DNA from 2 places in the Enterobacter adelaidei genome. Region 1 is predicted to be linked to the other one. Evidence: predicted binding sites of a transcription regulator. Region 1 holds the regulator's gene; the other holds the start of a gene.

Region 1 (7,956 bases):
TGCTGCTTCTTGATGAACCGACTAACCACCTGGATCTCGATATGCGTCAGGCGCTAACTGAAGCGCTGATTGAGTTTGAAGGCGCGCTGGTTGTCGTCTCGCACGATCGCCACCTGATCCGCTCCACCACGGACGATCTCTACTTAGTGCATGACGGCAAAGTTGAACCATTCGACGGTGACCTGGAAGACTACCAGCAGTGGCTGACCGACGTGCAGAAGCTGGAAAACCAGCCGGAAGAGTCCGCGAAAGAGAACGCCAACAGCGCGCAGGCGCGTAAAGACCAAAAGCGCCGCGACGCGGAACTTCGCACCCAGACACAGCCGCTACGCAAAGAGATCGCCCGTCTCGAAAAAGAGATGGAAAAACTTAATGCGACACTCGCTACCGTTGAAGAGAAGCTGGGCGATAGCGGTCTGTATGACCAGAGCCGCAAAGCTGAGCTGACTGACTGTCTGCAAACTCAGGCCAAAACGAAATCCAGCCTCGAAGAGTGCGAGATGGCGTGGCTGGACGCTCAGGAACAGCTGGAAGCGATTATAGTAAATAACTGACAAGAATTAGCATCGCATCGTTATGACCCAAATCATTCCATCAGACTTCGACATAGCTACTGAAGAGAGCGCTGAGTTCGTGCCCATGCGCGGCGTGTCCAATCGCCACCTGCAGACCATGCTGCCACGGCTTATCCGTCGCAAGGTTCAGTTCACCCCGCACTGGCAACGGCTGGATTTACCGGACGGAGACTTTCTGGATCTCGCCTGGAGCGAGGAACCGGAACAGGCTCGCCATAAGCCGCGTCTGGTGGTCTTTCACGGTCTGGAAGGCAGCCTGCACAGTCCGTATGCACACGGGTTAATTGAGGCGGCAAAAGCGCGTGACTGGCTCGGTGTGGTGATGCATTTTCGCGGCTGTAGCGGCGAGCCAAATCGCCAGAAACGCATTTATCACTCGGGTGAAACCGAGGACGGTACGTGGTTTTTACACTGGCTGCGGGAAAACTATGGCACCGTGCCAACGGCAGCCGTGGGCTACTCGTTGGGCGGGAATATGCTGGCTTGTCTGCTGGCCAAAGAGGGCGAAAGCGTCCCGCTGGATGCCGCCGTCATTGTCTCTGCACCATTTATGCTGGAGCAGTGTAGCTACCATATGGATAAAGGTTTTTCCCGCGTCTATCAGCGCTACCTGCTTAACCTGCTGAAAGCAAACGCGGCGCGCAAACTGAAAGCCTACCCGGAGACGCTTCCGATAAGTCTGCGTCAGTTAAAAAAGGTGCGTCGCATTCGCGAGTTCGACGATCTGATCACCGCAAAAATCCACGGCTTTGCCGACGCGATTGACTACTATCGTCAGTGCAGCGCCATGCCGCTGCTCAGCAAGATTACGCAGCCGACGCTGATCATTCATGCCAAAGATGACCCGTTTATGGATCATCATTCGATTCCCGCTCAGGAATTCCTGCCCGACAACGTTCACTATCAGTTGACGGAGCATGGCGGCCACGTCGGGTTTATCGGTGGCACACTGCGTCGCCCGAAAATGTGGCTTGAGACGCGTATTCCTGACTGGTTAACCCCGTATCTGGACGGTGCAAAATGATCATTCCCTGGCAGGATCTGGCTCCCGAAACGCTCGATAATCTGATTGAAAGCTTTGTATTACGCGAAGGCACAGATTATGGTGAACAAGAACGCTCGCTCGAGCAAAAGGTCAACGATGTAAAGCGCCAGCTCAAAAGCGGCGACGTGGTGCTGGTATGGTCAGAACTGCATGAGACGGTCAATATCATGCCCCGCAACGCGTTTCACGGCTGATCTTTAAACCTTTCCAGTCAGGGAGTTGCTATGTCTGCCAGACATCCGGTTATTGCCGTTACGGGGTCGAGTGGTGCGGGAACCACCACCACCAGCCTCGCATTTCGCAAGATTTTCGCCCAGCTGAATCTCCGTGCGGCGGAGGTCGAAGGCGACAGCTTTCACCGCTATACGCGCCCGGAGATGGACATGGCCATCCGTAAAGCGCGCGATCTGGGTAAACACATCAGCTACTTTGGCCCGGAAGCCAATGACTTCGGCCTGCTGGAGCAAACCTTCGTCGAATATGGCAAGAGCGGCACAGGGCAATCCCGCAAGTATCTGCATACTTACGATGAAGCCGTGCCATGGAACCAGGTGCCGGGTACCTTTACCCCCTGGCAACCCCTGCCGGAACCCACTGACGTGCTGTTTTATGAAGGGCTGCATGGCGGCGTGGTAACTCCCCATCACGACGTGGCGCGCCATGTGGATCTGCTGGTTGGCGTGGTACCGATCGTTAACCTGGAGTGGATCCAGAAGCTGACGCGTGACATGAGCGAGCGCGGCCATTCACGAGAAGCGGTCATGGACTCCGTGGTGCGCTCCATGGAGGATTACATCAACTTCCTGACGCCACAATTCTCCCGTACCCATATTAACTTCCAGCGAGTACCGACAGTCGACACCTCCAACCCATTCGCGGCCAAAAGCATCCCGTCGCTGGATGAGAGCTTTGTGGTGATCCATTTCCGCAACCTCGAAGGCATTGATTACCCCTGGCTGCTGGCCATGCTGCAGGGCTCGTTTATTTCGCACATGAATACATTAGTGGTGCCGGGCGGAAAAATGGGGCTGGCGATGGAGCTCATCATGACGCCGCTGGTACAGCGGTTGATGGAAGGGAAGCAGATCGCGTGATCATATTCCCTCTCCCGGTGGGAGAGGGTTAGGGTGAGGGCATCAACACGCACGATGCCCCATCAATCACGCCTCGATCACTTCATACGAATGTGTGATTTTTACTGCTTTCTCCAGCATTAACGCCACAGAGCAGTATTTCTCCGCAGACAGGTCCACCGCGCGTGAAACGGCCGCGTCTTTCAGTTCTTTACCGGTGACTACAAAGTGCAGGTTAATATGGGTGAACAGGCGTGGTGCCTCTTCACGGCGTTCCGACGTGAGTTTAACTTCGCAATCCGTTACATCATGACGGCCTTTTTGCAGAATCGAGACCACATCAATCGCGCTGCATCCACCGGCAGCCATCAATACCATCTCCATCGGGCTTGGTGCTTTATCGCCGGAGTTACCATCCATCAAAACCTGGTGCCCTGAAGCGGACTCGCCCAGGAACGTTAAACCTTCAACCCATTTCACGCGCGCTTGCATATTCATTAACTCCAACGTTGCATTTTTGGTGACAGATTACGCGTGCGTTACATTTCTCGCAATGGAAGGCGACCTGCATCATGCTGAAGCGAGACACCAGGAGACACGCGGCGAAAGCTATGCTAAAACACTCAGGATGCTACAGTAATACATTGACGTTACACATGTATGCAGAGGACATCAAACTTTACTGGCTGCGAAACGTTACGATAGCCGACTTCCCAGGGTATGGGTAAGAATTCGATTGCAACCCCAGAGTCCGGATGCATCTGATGACTCTGGTGACAGCTTATAACAGAGGATAACAGCGCATGGTGCTTGGCAAACCGCAAACAGACCCGACTCTCGAATGGTTCTTGTCTCATTGCCACATTCATAAGTACCCATCGAAGAGCACGCTGATTCACCAGGGTGAAAAAGCGGAAACGTTGTATTACATCGTAAAAGGCTCGGTGGCAGTGCTGATCAAAGATGAAGAAGGGAAAGAGATGATCCTTTCTTATCTGAACCAGGGCGATTTCATCGGTGAACTGGGCCTGTTTGAAGAAGGCCAGGAACGTAGTGCCTGGGTTCGTGCAAAGACAGCATGTGAAGTGGCTGAAATTTCTTACAAGAAATTCCGTCAGTTGATTCAGGTTAACCCTGATATCCTGATGCGTCTTTCTTCCCAGATGGCTCGCCGTCTGCAGGTTACATCTGAGAAAGTGGGTAACCTCGCCTTCCTGGACGTTACCGGTCGTATCGCGCAGACTCTGCTTAACCTGGCAAAACAACCTGATGCGATGACCCACCCTGACGGCATGCAGATTAAAATTACCCGTCAGGAGATCGGCCAGATCGTCGGCTGCTCCCGTGAAACAGTGGGCCGTATTCTGAAAATGCTGGAAGATCAGAACCTGATCTCCGCCCACGGTAAAACCATCGTGGTCTACGGAACGCGTTAATTCCACTCAAACGGCGTGCCATCGCAAGGTGTCACGCCGTTTTTGTCTCTCTTCCCCATGTGGCGTAGGCTGATTTATCACCCGGAAGTTAACTATGCACTGCGACAAACGCTGGTGTTGTGTCTTCCTGTAGCCATCGGCCTGATCCTCGGACATCTTCAGCAAGGTCTGCTGTTTTCTCTCGTGCCCGCCTGCTGCAACATTGCTGGCCTGGACACACCGCATAAGCGCTTTTTTAAACGTCTGATTATTGGCGGCTCGCTGTTTGCTGGCTGTAGCCTCGCCGTGCAGCTCTTACTCGCCCGCGATATTCCGCTGCCGTTAATCCTGACCGTGCTGGCGATGACGCTCGGCGTCACCGCCGAAATCAGTTCCCTTCATGCGCGCCTGCTTCCCGCCTCACTGATAGCGGCCATCTTCACGCTGAGCCTCGCGGGTAACATGCCGGTGTGGGAGCCGCTACTGATCTACGCCCTGGGTACGCTGTGGTATGGGCTGTTTAACTGGTTCTGGCTGTGGCGGGAACAGCCCCTGCGTGAATCATTGAGCCTGCTCTATGTGCAACTTGCGGATTACTGCGAGGCCAAATACACCCTGCTCACCCAGCATACCGATCCGGAAAAATCGTTACCGCCGCTGCTGACGCGCCAGCAAAAGGTGGTGGATCTGATAAGCCAGTGTTATCAGCAACTACACATGCTCGCCGCCAACAAGAATCACGAATACAAACGGCTGCTGCGTATCTTCCAGGTGGGGCTGGATCTGCAAGAACATATCTCCGTGAGCCTGCATCATCCTCAGGAGGTGCAAAATCTGGTCGAGCGCAGCCATGCCGAAGCGGTGATCCGCTGGAATGCGCAAACCGTCTCTGCGCGTCTGCGGGTGCTGGCTGATGACATTTTATATCACCGCTATCCCACGCGTTTTAACATGGACAAACAACTCGGCGCGCTGGAGAAAATCGCCCGCCAGCATGAGGACAACCCGGTGGGCCAGTTTGCCGCCTGGCATTTCAGCCGTATCGCCCGCGTGTTGCGCACCCAACGCCCGCTTTATCCCCGCGATCTCATGGCGGATAAACAAAAACGTCTGCCGTTATTGCCGGCGCTCAGAAGCTATCTGTCTCTTAAATCGTCCGCTCTGCGCAACGCCGCACGGATTAGCGTCATGCTCAGTACCGCCAGCCTGATGGGCATGGCGCTGCATCTACCTAAACCCTACTGGATCTTAATGACCGTGCTGTTTGTCACCCAGAACGGCTATGGCGCCACGCGCGTGCGTATACTGCACCGGGCGGGCGGAACGATGGCCGGGCTGATTATTGCGGGCGTCACGCTGCACTTTCACGTGCCGGAAGGTTATACCCTGGCGGGAATGCTGATAATTACGCTAGTGAGCTACCTGATTATCCGCAAAAACTATGGCTGGGCGATGGTGGGCTTTACGGTAACGGCGGTATACACCCTGCAACTGCTCACGCTCAATGGCGAACAATTTATTGTCGCCAGACTGATCGATACCCTGATTGGCTGTCTGATTGCCTTTGGCGGCATGGTCTGGCTGTGGCCGCAATGGCAAAGCGGACTGTTGCGCCAGAACGCCCATGACGCGCTGGAGGCCGACCAGCAGGCCATTCGTCTGATCCTGAGCGACGATCCGCAACCCTCCCCGCTGGCGTATCAGCGGATGAAGGTAAACCAGGCGCACAACGCCCTGTTTAACTCGCTCAACCAGGCAATGCAGGAACCGGGCTTTAACTCGCACTATCTGGCGGATATGAAGCTCTGGGTGACGCACAGCCAGTTTATCGTCGAGCACATTAACGCCATGACCACGCTGGCGCGCGAGCACACGATGCTGACGCCGGATCTGGCGCAGCGCTATTTGCAGTCGTGTGAAATTGCCTTACAGCGGTGTCAGCAGCGTCTGGAGTATGACGCGCCGGGCGAGTCGGGCGACTCGAATATTCTGGAAGCGCCGGAGACGTTAACCCACGGGCCAATGAGCACGCTGGAGCAGCATTTACAGCGCATTCTGGGGCATCTGAACACCATGCACACCATTTCGTCGGTGGCATGGCGTCAGCGCCCGCATCACGGGATTTGGTTAACGCGGATATTAAAGCGGACGGAGTATTAACCTTTTACGATTTTCTCGACTGCCGCGGCAAAACGGGTTAATCCATCTTCAATGTCTTTGTCTTCTACCACCAGCGACGGTGCAAAACGCATCACATCCGGTCCCGCGTTCAGCACCATCACCCCTTCGCGGGCGGCGGCATGCAGGAAATCGCGCGCGCGACCTTTGTACTGCGGTTTCAGCTCGGCACCGATCAGCAGCCCCATCCCGCGGATCTCGCTGAACACGTCAAACCGATCGTCAATCTGCTGCAGGTGTTTCACAAACAGCTCGCGCTTGGCGCTGACGCCGTTCAGAACCTCAGGTGTATTGATAATATCAAATGCCGCGCCCGCCACGGCACTCGCCAGCGGGTTCCCGCCATAGGTGGAACCGTGAGAACCAACGTGGAACGCGGAGGCAATCTCCTGAGTCGTCAGTACCGCACTCACCGGGAAACCACCGCCGAGCGCTTTGGCGCTGGTGAGAATATCCGGCGTCACGCCGTAGTGCATATAGGCAAACAGATCGCCGGTACGTCCCATCCCGCATTGCACTTCATCAAACACCAGCAGCGCCTGATGCTCATCGCACAGCGCACGCAGGCCTTTCAGGAATTCCGGCGTCGCCGCCGTCACGCCGCCTTCACCCTGGATCGGCTCGACAACAACCGCGCAGGTGTGGTCGTCCATCACCGCTTTCACCGCATGCAGATCGTTAAACGGCACATGGACGATGTCGGCCGGTTTCGGGCCAAATCCGTCGGAATACTTCGGCTGGCCGCCGACGGAGACGGTAAAGAAGGAGCGTCCGTGGAAGGCATTGTGGAAGGCAATGATTTTGGTTTTGTACGGGCTGTGGCGCGTGGTTGCGTAGTAGCGCGCCAGCTTGAAGGCGGTTTCGTTTGCTTCGGTGCCCGAGTTCATGAACAGCACGCGCTCGGCAAACGTCGCATCAATAATCTTGCGGCCGAGGCGTAACGCCGGCTCGTTGGTAAAAACGTTGCTGGTGTGCCAGAGCGTTTCGCCCTGGGTTTTCAGCGCCTCAACCAGGGCAGGATGGCAATGGCCCAGCGCCGTCACTGCAATACCGCCCGCGAAATCAACATACTCTTTGCCTTGCTGATCCCAGACGCGGCTGCCTTTTCCTTTTACCGGGATAAACTCAGCCGGTGCATAAATCGGCAGAATCACTTCATCAAATGTTGCGCGGGTAATTGCAGGTTGTTCAGTTGCCATGTCATGCCCATCCATTTTATGTCACATTGATTGTGAAAATATAATCACAAAATATGCATAAAAAATCACGACAAGGCAATCAATATTCAGCGTTTAAGGAAATTTGCCAGCAGCGCGTGGCCCTGCTCGCTGAGGATGCTTTCCGGGTGGAACTGTACGCCTTCGAGATCCCATTCGCGGTGACGAATCCCCATGATCTCCTGCGTATCGCTCCAGGCGGTCACCTCAAAGCAGTCAGGCAGCGTCGACGGGTCAATCACCAGTGAATGGTAGCGCGTCACGGTTAACGGATTATTGAGCCCGGTGAATACCCCAACGCCAGTGTGGGTGACCGGAGAGGTTTTACCGTGCATCACTTTCGCGGTGCGCACGATAGTGGCACCAAACACCTGCGCAATGGCCTGATGGCCAAGACAGACGCCGAGGATCGGCAGCTTGCCGGCATAGTGCTGGATAACCTCCAGCGAAATA
Region 2 (7,956 bases), 1.9 Mb from region 1:
TAGCGGACAAAAGAGACTGAGGTGGAGAGAGTGCTAAAAAGGCCCCACTTGCGTGGAGCCTTTATTGTACGCTTTTTAACGCGTGATTTCAGTCAATTCCACTTACATGGACTGAGTGAAAGTACGGGTGATAACGTCCTGCTGCTGTTCTTTAGTCAGGGAGTTAAAACGTACTGCGTAGCCGGATACACGGATGGTCAGCTGAGGATATTTCTCAGGGTGTTCCATCGCGTCGAGCAGCATTTCACGGTTCATCACGTTCACGTTCAGGTGCTGACCACCTTCGATGGACGCTTCGTGGTGGAAGTAACCATCCATCAGACCCGCGAGGTTAGTTTTACGCACTTCGTCGTCTTTACCCAGCGCATTTGGAACGATAGAGAAGGTGTAAGAGATACCATCTTTAGCGTAAGCAAACGGCAGTTTAGCAACGGAGGTCAGAGAGGCAACAGCACCTTTCTGGTCACGACCGTGCATTGGGTTAGCACCTGGGCCGAATGGCGCGCCAGCACGACGACCGTCTGGGGTGTTACCGGTTTTCTTACCATACACAACGTTAGAGGTGATGGTCAGAACAGACTGAGTCGGGATAGCGTTACGGTAAGTAGTCAGTTTCTGAATTTTCTTCATGAAACGTTCTACCAGGTCAACCGCCATGTCATCAACGCGTGAATCGTTGTTACCGAACTGCGGGTATTCGCCTTCGATTTCGAAGTCTACAGCCAGGCCGTCTTCGTCACGAATTGGTTTAACTTTCGCGTATTTGATTGCAGACAGGGAGTCAGCAGCAACGGACAGACCTGCGATACCACACGCCATGGTGCGGATAACGTCACGGTCGTGCAGCGCCATCAGAGAGGCTTCGTAGCTGTACTTGTCGTGCATGTAGTGGATAACGTTCAGTGCAGTGACGTACTGTTTAGCCAGCCAGTCCATGAAGTGATCCATGCGGTCCATGACTTCGTCGAAGTTCAGGACGTCGCCTTTGATCGGCTCAGACTTAGGACCAACCTGCATTTTCAGTTTTTCATCAACGCCGCCGTTGATTGCGTACAGCATGGTTTTCGCCAGGTTTGCACGCGCACCGAAGAACTGCATTTGTTTACCAACAACCATTGGGCTTACGCAGCAAGCGATAGCGTAATCGTCGTTGTTGAAGTCCGGACGCATCAGGTCATCGTTCTCGTACTGCAGAGAAGAGGTGTCGATAGACACTTTAGCGGCGAATTTCTTGAAGTTCAGAGGCAGTTTTTCAGACCACAGAACGGTGATGTTCGGCTCCGGAGAAGGACCCATGGTGTACAGGGTGTTCAGGAAGCGGAAGCTGTTTTTGGTTACCAGAGTACGGCCATCAACGCCCATACCGCCGATAGATTCAGTTGCCCAGATTGGGTCACCGGAGAACAGCTCATCGTATTCTGGGGTACGCAGGAAGCGAACCATACGCAGTTTCATGACCAGGTGGTCAATCATTTCCTGAGCGTCTTGCTCGGTGATTTTGCCTGCTTTCAGGTCACGTTCGATGTAAGCATCCAGGAAGGTGGATACGCGACCGAAGGACATCGCTGCACCGTTCTGAGACTTAACTGCGGCCAGGTAGCCGAAGTAGGTCCACTGGATAGCTTCCTGTGCGTTGGTAGCAGGACCAGAGATATCGCAGCCGTATTTAGCCGCCATCTCTTTGATCTGACCCAGCGCGCGGTGCTGTTCAGCAATTTCTTCACGCAGACGGATAGTCGCTTCCAGGTTCACGCCGTTTTCCAGGTCAGACTGCAGGGAAACGAACTGCGCGTACTTGTCTTTCATCAGGAAGTCGATACCGTACAGTGCAACGCGACGGTAGTCACCGATGATACGACCACGGCCATACGCATCTGGCAGACCAGTCAGAACGCCAGATTTACGGCAGTTCAGAATGTCTTTGGTGTAAACATCGAATACGCCCTGGTTGTGGGTTTTGCGGTATTCGGTGAAGATTTTTTTCAGCATTGGGTCCAGCTCGCGGTTATACGCTTTGCAGGAACCTTCAACCATTTTAATACCACCGAACGGGATGATTGCGCGTTTCAGTGGTGCTTCAGTCTGCAGACCAACGATTTTCTCAAGGGCTTTGTTGATATAGCCAGCATCGTGAGAAGTGATGGTGGAAGCAACGGAGGTGTCGAAATCAACTGGCGCGTGAGTGCGGTTTTCCAGTTTAACGCCTTCCATTACGCTGTCCCACAGCTTGGTGGTCGCGTCAGTTGCGCCAGCCAGGAAGGATTCGTCACCTTCATACGGGGTATAGTTTTTCTGAATGAAGTCACGTACGTTTACTTCATTCTGCCAGTCACCTTTCGCAAAACCTTCCCAGGCTGTGGCTAACTTTTCATTAAGCTCGGACATGTAACACCTACCTTCTTAAGTGGATTTTTTATTTACTGCCTGAGAAAACCATCAATGATGATCGTCGCCACGCAGGTAAATGACCCAGTATGTCAACCCAACTAACAGACCCCCACCGATAATGTTCCCGATAGTGACAGGGATCAGGTTATCAGTAATGAAATTCATAATAGTCAGGTGAGAGAAACTTTCCGGGGATGAACCAACTGCGGTCCAGAACTCCGGGCTTGCAAAGTCGCGGATGACAATACCCATTGGGATCATGAACATATTCGCGATACTGTGCTCAAAGCCGCTGGCAACAAACATCGCAACTGGCAGAACCATAATTAAGGCTTTGTCCATCAGGCTGCGACCCGAGTAGCTCATCCATACAGCCAGGCAGACCATCAGGTTAGCGAGGATGCCGAGAGCAACGGCTTCGATAAATGTGTGGTGCATTTTGTGGTCGGCAGTTTGCAGGACGTTGAGCCCCCAGCCACCGTTGGCGGTCATGTACTCGCCAGAAAGCCACATCAACAAAACAAAGAGCAGACAGCCAACCAGGTTACCCACGTAGACGTTAAGCCAGTTACGCGCCAGCTGACCCCAGGTAATTCTTCCGCTGGCTTTCGCTACGACAATCAGCACCGTTGAGGTGAAGAGGTCGGCACCGCAGATAACGCAAAGAATCAGACCCAGTGAGAAGCAAATACCGCCAATCAGTTTAGCCATGCCGAAAGGCATTCCAGCAGTACCGGTGGTGGCAGTGATGTAGAAGACGAAAGCGATAGAGATGAACACACCAGCCGTGATCGCCAGATAGAACGTCTTCATCGGGTGTTTCGTTGCTTTATAGACACCTGCTTCTTCGGCAACTTTGGCCATCGCAGCAGGGAGTAAAAGATCAAAAGGGTTGTCAGCTTTCACACTAACTCTCTCTTTATTAAGTCGGCGACGAGATACTAACAAAGCATTATAGAAGAGAAATTGATATAGATCATATCTCGCCTGGCTTATAGGCCCGCAGTGTGTATGGTTTTACAACAAATGCGGAGTAAGTATTTGATTATCCGTATAAAAATAAATTTTAAAAATTATGAAAAGAGTTGAATTTTTTCGTTCGGCCACCTCTAAAACAGTTAATTAATATGGAGTATTTACCATAAAAAGTAACAGTAAAGCCCGGGTTAATATTATTATATTTACCCATGTTTAACTTTATTATTACAATCAACAATCATTGCCGAAGAAAATAAAAAACGGGGCAATGAAATTGCCCCGTAATATAGCCCAGACGATTGAATACGCCTACTGCTGCTAATGTTATGTGCGCTTATTTTGACCAGTAAGCGGCTTTTGCTTTCTGCAGTTTTTCATAGGCGTTCAGCAGCGACTGGTGCGCCGGGAAGGCTTTCAGATCGCTATCAACAACCTGAAGACCATAGAACGGCTCTTCGCCACTCAGGGCCGCACTGGCCGCTTCTACCGCCTCAGCACCGTACATCCGTACGAAGGCATTCAGATATTGCAGCGGCTCGCGATCGTCTTCCTGTGCAAGCAACAACAGCGTTTGCAGGCAGCGGTAATAGTTGGTGCGCTCGGCAGAGAAGACCGACTGGTTGAATTCCATGGTCCACTCGGTCCAGGCCAAGGCCTGATCCAAATCGCCACCCGCCAGGGCCAGCATGGCTTTCAGCTCACCGATGCGCAGGGTATACCAGCCGTTGTCTTTACCGGTAGCCAGACCCAGGAGTTCGCGTACGCGGGTGAAGTCATCGTGACCTTCTTCGTCCAGTTGGGCGATCAGGTTCAGATAATCTTCTTTCTCCCATTCGCTGCCCGGCAGAGCCAGCAGCGTCTCGCGCAGATGCGCGCCCATGCTGTTATTCGCCAGCCACAGATCTTCAGCCGGGTAGATGTCGGACATACCTGGCACCAGAATACGGCAGGCGTAGACGCCAAGGTGTTCGTAGTCGGCAATATAGACTTCCTGATCTTCCGCGTCGAAGATCGCCATCAGCGTGGCGAACTCTTCTTCAGTGGTACCGGCAAAGCTCCAGTCCACGAACGGATAGTCTGCGTCCTGCTTAAACATATCCCAGGAGATCAAACCGCTGGAGTCGATGAAGTGGGTTTCGAGGTTGGTATGCTCGGCCACTTCTTCATCGTCAAACGTTGGCGGGGTGAACACGTCGAGATCTTTCAGACTACGGCCCTGCAGCAGTTCGGTGACGGTACGTTCCAGCGCCACGCCGAAGTCAGGGTGCGCGCCGAAGGAGGCGAAACAGGTGCCGTTGGTCGGGTTAAACAGCACGACGCAGATAACCGGGTATTTACCGCCCAGCGAGCCGTCATACGCAAAGATTGGGAAACCTTCTGCTTCCAGTTTGGCGATGGATTCCACCACGCCCGGGTAGCGCGCCAGCACGTCTGCCGGAATTTCAGGCAGGCTGATAGATTCGGCAATAATGCGGTTTTTGATGTGACGTTCGAAGACTTCGGAAAGACCCTGCACGCGCGCTTCATTGCGGGTGTTACCGGCGGACATACCGTTGGAGACATACAGGTTGCCGACGATGTTCATCGGAATATAGACGGTTTGCTCATCAGACTGACGGGTAAACGGCAGGGCGCAGATACCGCGCTCGTCGTTGCCGGACTGCAGATCGATCAGCATGCTGGCGGTCAGTTCGTTTTCCGGATCGTAGAAGGCACGCAGGCGCGCGTCGAGGATCCCTTCCGGCAGTTCGTCATCTTCGGTCAGTGGGAACCATTTTTCGTTTGGATAGTGAACAAACGGGCCGTTAGCAATGGTTTCGCCCAGCCAGAAGTCAGCGAAGAAATAGTTGGTGGACAGACGCTCAAAATACTCACCCAGCGCAGAGGCCAGTGCCGCTTTTTTTGTTGCACCTTTACCGTTGGTAAAGCACAGGGCACAGTCTTTATCGCGAATATGCACGGACCAGACATGAGGCACCGGATTGAGCCAGGAGGCTTCTTCGATGTTAAAGCCCAGGTCGGTCAGTTTCTGCTGGAAGCGAGCGATGGAATCTTCCAGGGCGGCGTCTTTGCCGGGGATAAATGTTTGAGTCATGGCGTTCACTTTTATCGTACGTAAAGCGCGCAATGATACGGGTTTTGCGTGACAGGTGCTATTTTCGGCGAAAATAAATGCCTGAGCTATGCTTATAGCCAGTAACCTACTGTAAGGCATAGAAAAATGAAAGCTTTCGATCTCCATCGGATGGCGTTTGATAAAGTCCCTCCCGAGTTTTTAGGCGAAGTCGCTCTGCGCAGTCTGTATACCTTCGTCCTGGTCTTTCTGTTTCTCAAGATTACGGGCCGTCGTGGCGTCCGGCAGATGTCGCTCTTTGAGATATTGATTATCCTGACGCTGGGATCCGCGGCGGGTGACGTTGCCTTCTATGATGATGTGCCAATGGTGCCGGTGTTTATTGTCTTTGTCTCACTGGCGCTTATTTACCGTCTTGTCATGTGGCTGATGTCGAAAAGCGAAAAGCTGGAAGACCTGCTTGAAGGGAAGCCGATTGTTATCGTCGAGGACGGCCAGCTGGCCTGGGAAAATGTAAAAAGTGCCAACATGACCGAGTTTGAATTCTTTATGGAGCTACGCCTGAATAGCGTGGAACAGCTCGGGCAGGTACGTCTGGCAATAATGGAAACCAACGGGCAGATCAGCGTTTATTACTATTCTGACGAGGACGTCAAGCCCGGTCTCTGTATTTTACCGGACATGCTGATCGAACGTTTCAGAACGGTTCCTGAAGCTGGCGACTATGCTTGCATACGATGCAGCCACGTGGTTGCGATGCAGCCGGGCGATCGTCAATTATGCCCCCGCTGCGCAAATCCGGAATGGTCAAAGGTTAGCCGGGCCAAACGGCTTACCTGACAGCCATTTTGTCGGTTTTGTCCTGGCGAGGCGGTAGATTGTTTTGTGTGACGCGGGACACATTTCGCCGGCCATAAGTTTTAGACATTGCGGCGCGTGTCACTGAATGATAAAACCGATATCCACAGTTATAACTTATGGCTTTTAGCGTGGTGAGGGGAAATGGCTCAAGTCTTTAATTTCAGTTCAGGTCCGGCAATGTTACCGGCAGACGTGCTTAAACAGGCCCAACAGGAACTTTGTGACTGGAACGGTCTCGGTACGTCGGTGATGGAAATCAGCCACCGGGGTAAAGAGTTTATTCAGGTGGCGGAAGAGGCAGAAAAGGATTTTCGCGATCTGCTGAATATTCCCTCGAACTACAAAGTATTGTTCTGTCACGGCGGCGGACGCGGTCAGTTTGCAGGTGTACCGCTGAATATCCTCGGTAACAAAACGACGGCTGACTATGTTGACGCGGGTTACTGGGCGGCAAGTGCCGTTAAAGAAGCGCATAAATACTGCACGCCAAATGTTATCGACGCCAAAGTGACCGTTGACGGTCTGCGTGCCGTTAAGCCAATGAGCGAATGGCAGCTTTCTGATAATGCAGCGTATCTGCACTACTGCCCGAACGAAACCATTGACGGGATTGCCATCGACGAGACGCCAGACTTCGGCAGCGATGTCGTGGTTGCCGCGGATTTCTCCTCCACCATTCTGTCTGCGCCAATTGATGTCAGCCGCTACGGTGTTATCTATGCGGGCGCGCAGAAAAATATTGGTCCGGCCGGTTTGACTATCGTCGTCGTGCGTGAAGACCTGCTGGGGAAAGCGCATAAATCTTGTCCGTCGATTCTCGATTACACCGTGCTGAACGATAACGATTCTATGTTCAACACTCCACCAACGTTTGCGTGGTACCTCTCCGGTCTGGTGTTCAAATGGCTGAAGCAAAACGGCGGTGTGGCGCAGATGGACAAAGTTAACCAGCAGAAAGCTGAACTGCTGTATGGCGTCATCGACAAGAGCGATTTCTACCGTAACGATGTCGCGAAAACCAATCGTTCGCGCATGAACGTGCCGTTCCAGCTGGCAGACAGCAACCTGGATAAAGTCTTCCTGGAAGAGTCCTTCGCGGCCGGCCTGCATGCGCTGAAGGGACACCGTGTTGTTGGCGGTATGCGCGCCTCCATCTATAACGCGATGCCGCTGGAAGGCGTTAAAGCTCTGACCGATTTCATGATCGACTTTGAACGTCGCCACGGTTAATTACGCTGTTTTCACCCCCGTAGCCCTGCTGCGGGGTTTTTATTATGTTGATTTGAGAGTTTAGTTTTCATGGAATCCCTGACGTTACAACCTATCGCGCGGGTAGATGGCACCATCAATCTGCCTGGTTCAAAAAGTGTCTCGAACCGCGCTCTGCTGCTGGCAGCTCTGGCAAACGGCACCACTGTCCTCACAAACCTGCTGGATAGCGATGACGTACGCCACATGCTCAATGCGCTGAAAGCGTTGGGAGTTCAATACACGTTGTCTGACGACCGCACGCGTTGCGAAGTGACCGGCAACGGCGGTGCACTGCGCGCGGGTGAAGAGCTGGAACTGTTTCTGGGCAACGCAGGTACCGCAATGCGTCCTCTGGCGGCAGCCCTGTGTCTGGGCAGCAACAATATTGTGCTGACCGGCGAGCC

What was found. The regulator CRP, encoded in region 1, controls carbon source genes, mostly activating them, when cyclic AMP is high. The targets are predictions, from matches to a motif close to ATGTGANNNNNNTCACAT.
Region 2: the regulator CRP is predicted to act here: its motif matches at 3,353-3,370, upstream of focA (formate transporter FocA).

What each region holds. Positions count from the first base shown of each region.
Region 1 is NZ_CP154353.1:4,246,885-4,254,840, forward strand. Features, by position in the region: gene AAHF05_RS20730 (ABC transporter ATP-binding protein) at 1-554, shown strand, start outside; gene AAHF05_RS20735 (hydrolase) at 577-1,599, shown strand; gene AAHF05_RS20740 (YheU family protein) at 1,596-1,814, shown strand; gene AAHF05_RS20745 (phosphoribulokinase) at 1,845-2,714, shown strand; gene AAHF05_RS20750 (OsmC family protein) at 2,781-3,185, opposite strand; gene crp (cAMP-activated global transcriptional regulator CRP) at 3,497-4,129, shown strand; gene AAHF05_RS20760 (YccS/YhfK family putative transporter) at 4,187-6,268, shown strand; gene AAHF05_RS20765 (aspartate aminotransferase family protein) at 6,265-7,485, opposite strand; gene pabA (aminodeoxychorismate synthase component 2) at 7,572-7,956, opposite strand, start outside.
Region 2 is NZ_CP154353.1:1,503,401-1,511,356, forward strand. Features, by position in the region: gene pflB (formate C-acetyltransferase) at 103-2,385, opposite strand; gene focA (formate transporter FocA) at 2,437-3,294, opposite strand; gene ycaO (30S ribosomal protein S12 methylthiotransferase accessory factor YcaO) at 3,701-5,461, opposite strand; gene AAHF05_RS07270 (DUF421 domain-containing protein) at 5,588-6,280, shown strand; gene serC (3-phosphoserine/phosphohydroxythreonine transaminase) at 6,443-7,531, shown strand; gene aroA (3-phosphoshikimate 1-carboxyvinyltransferase) at 7,601-7,956, shown strand, end outside.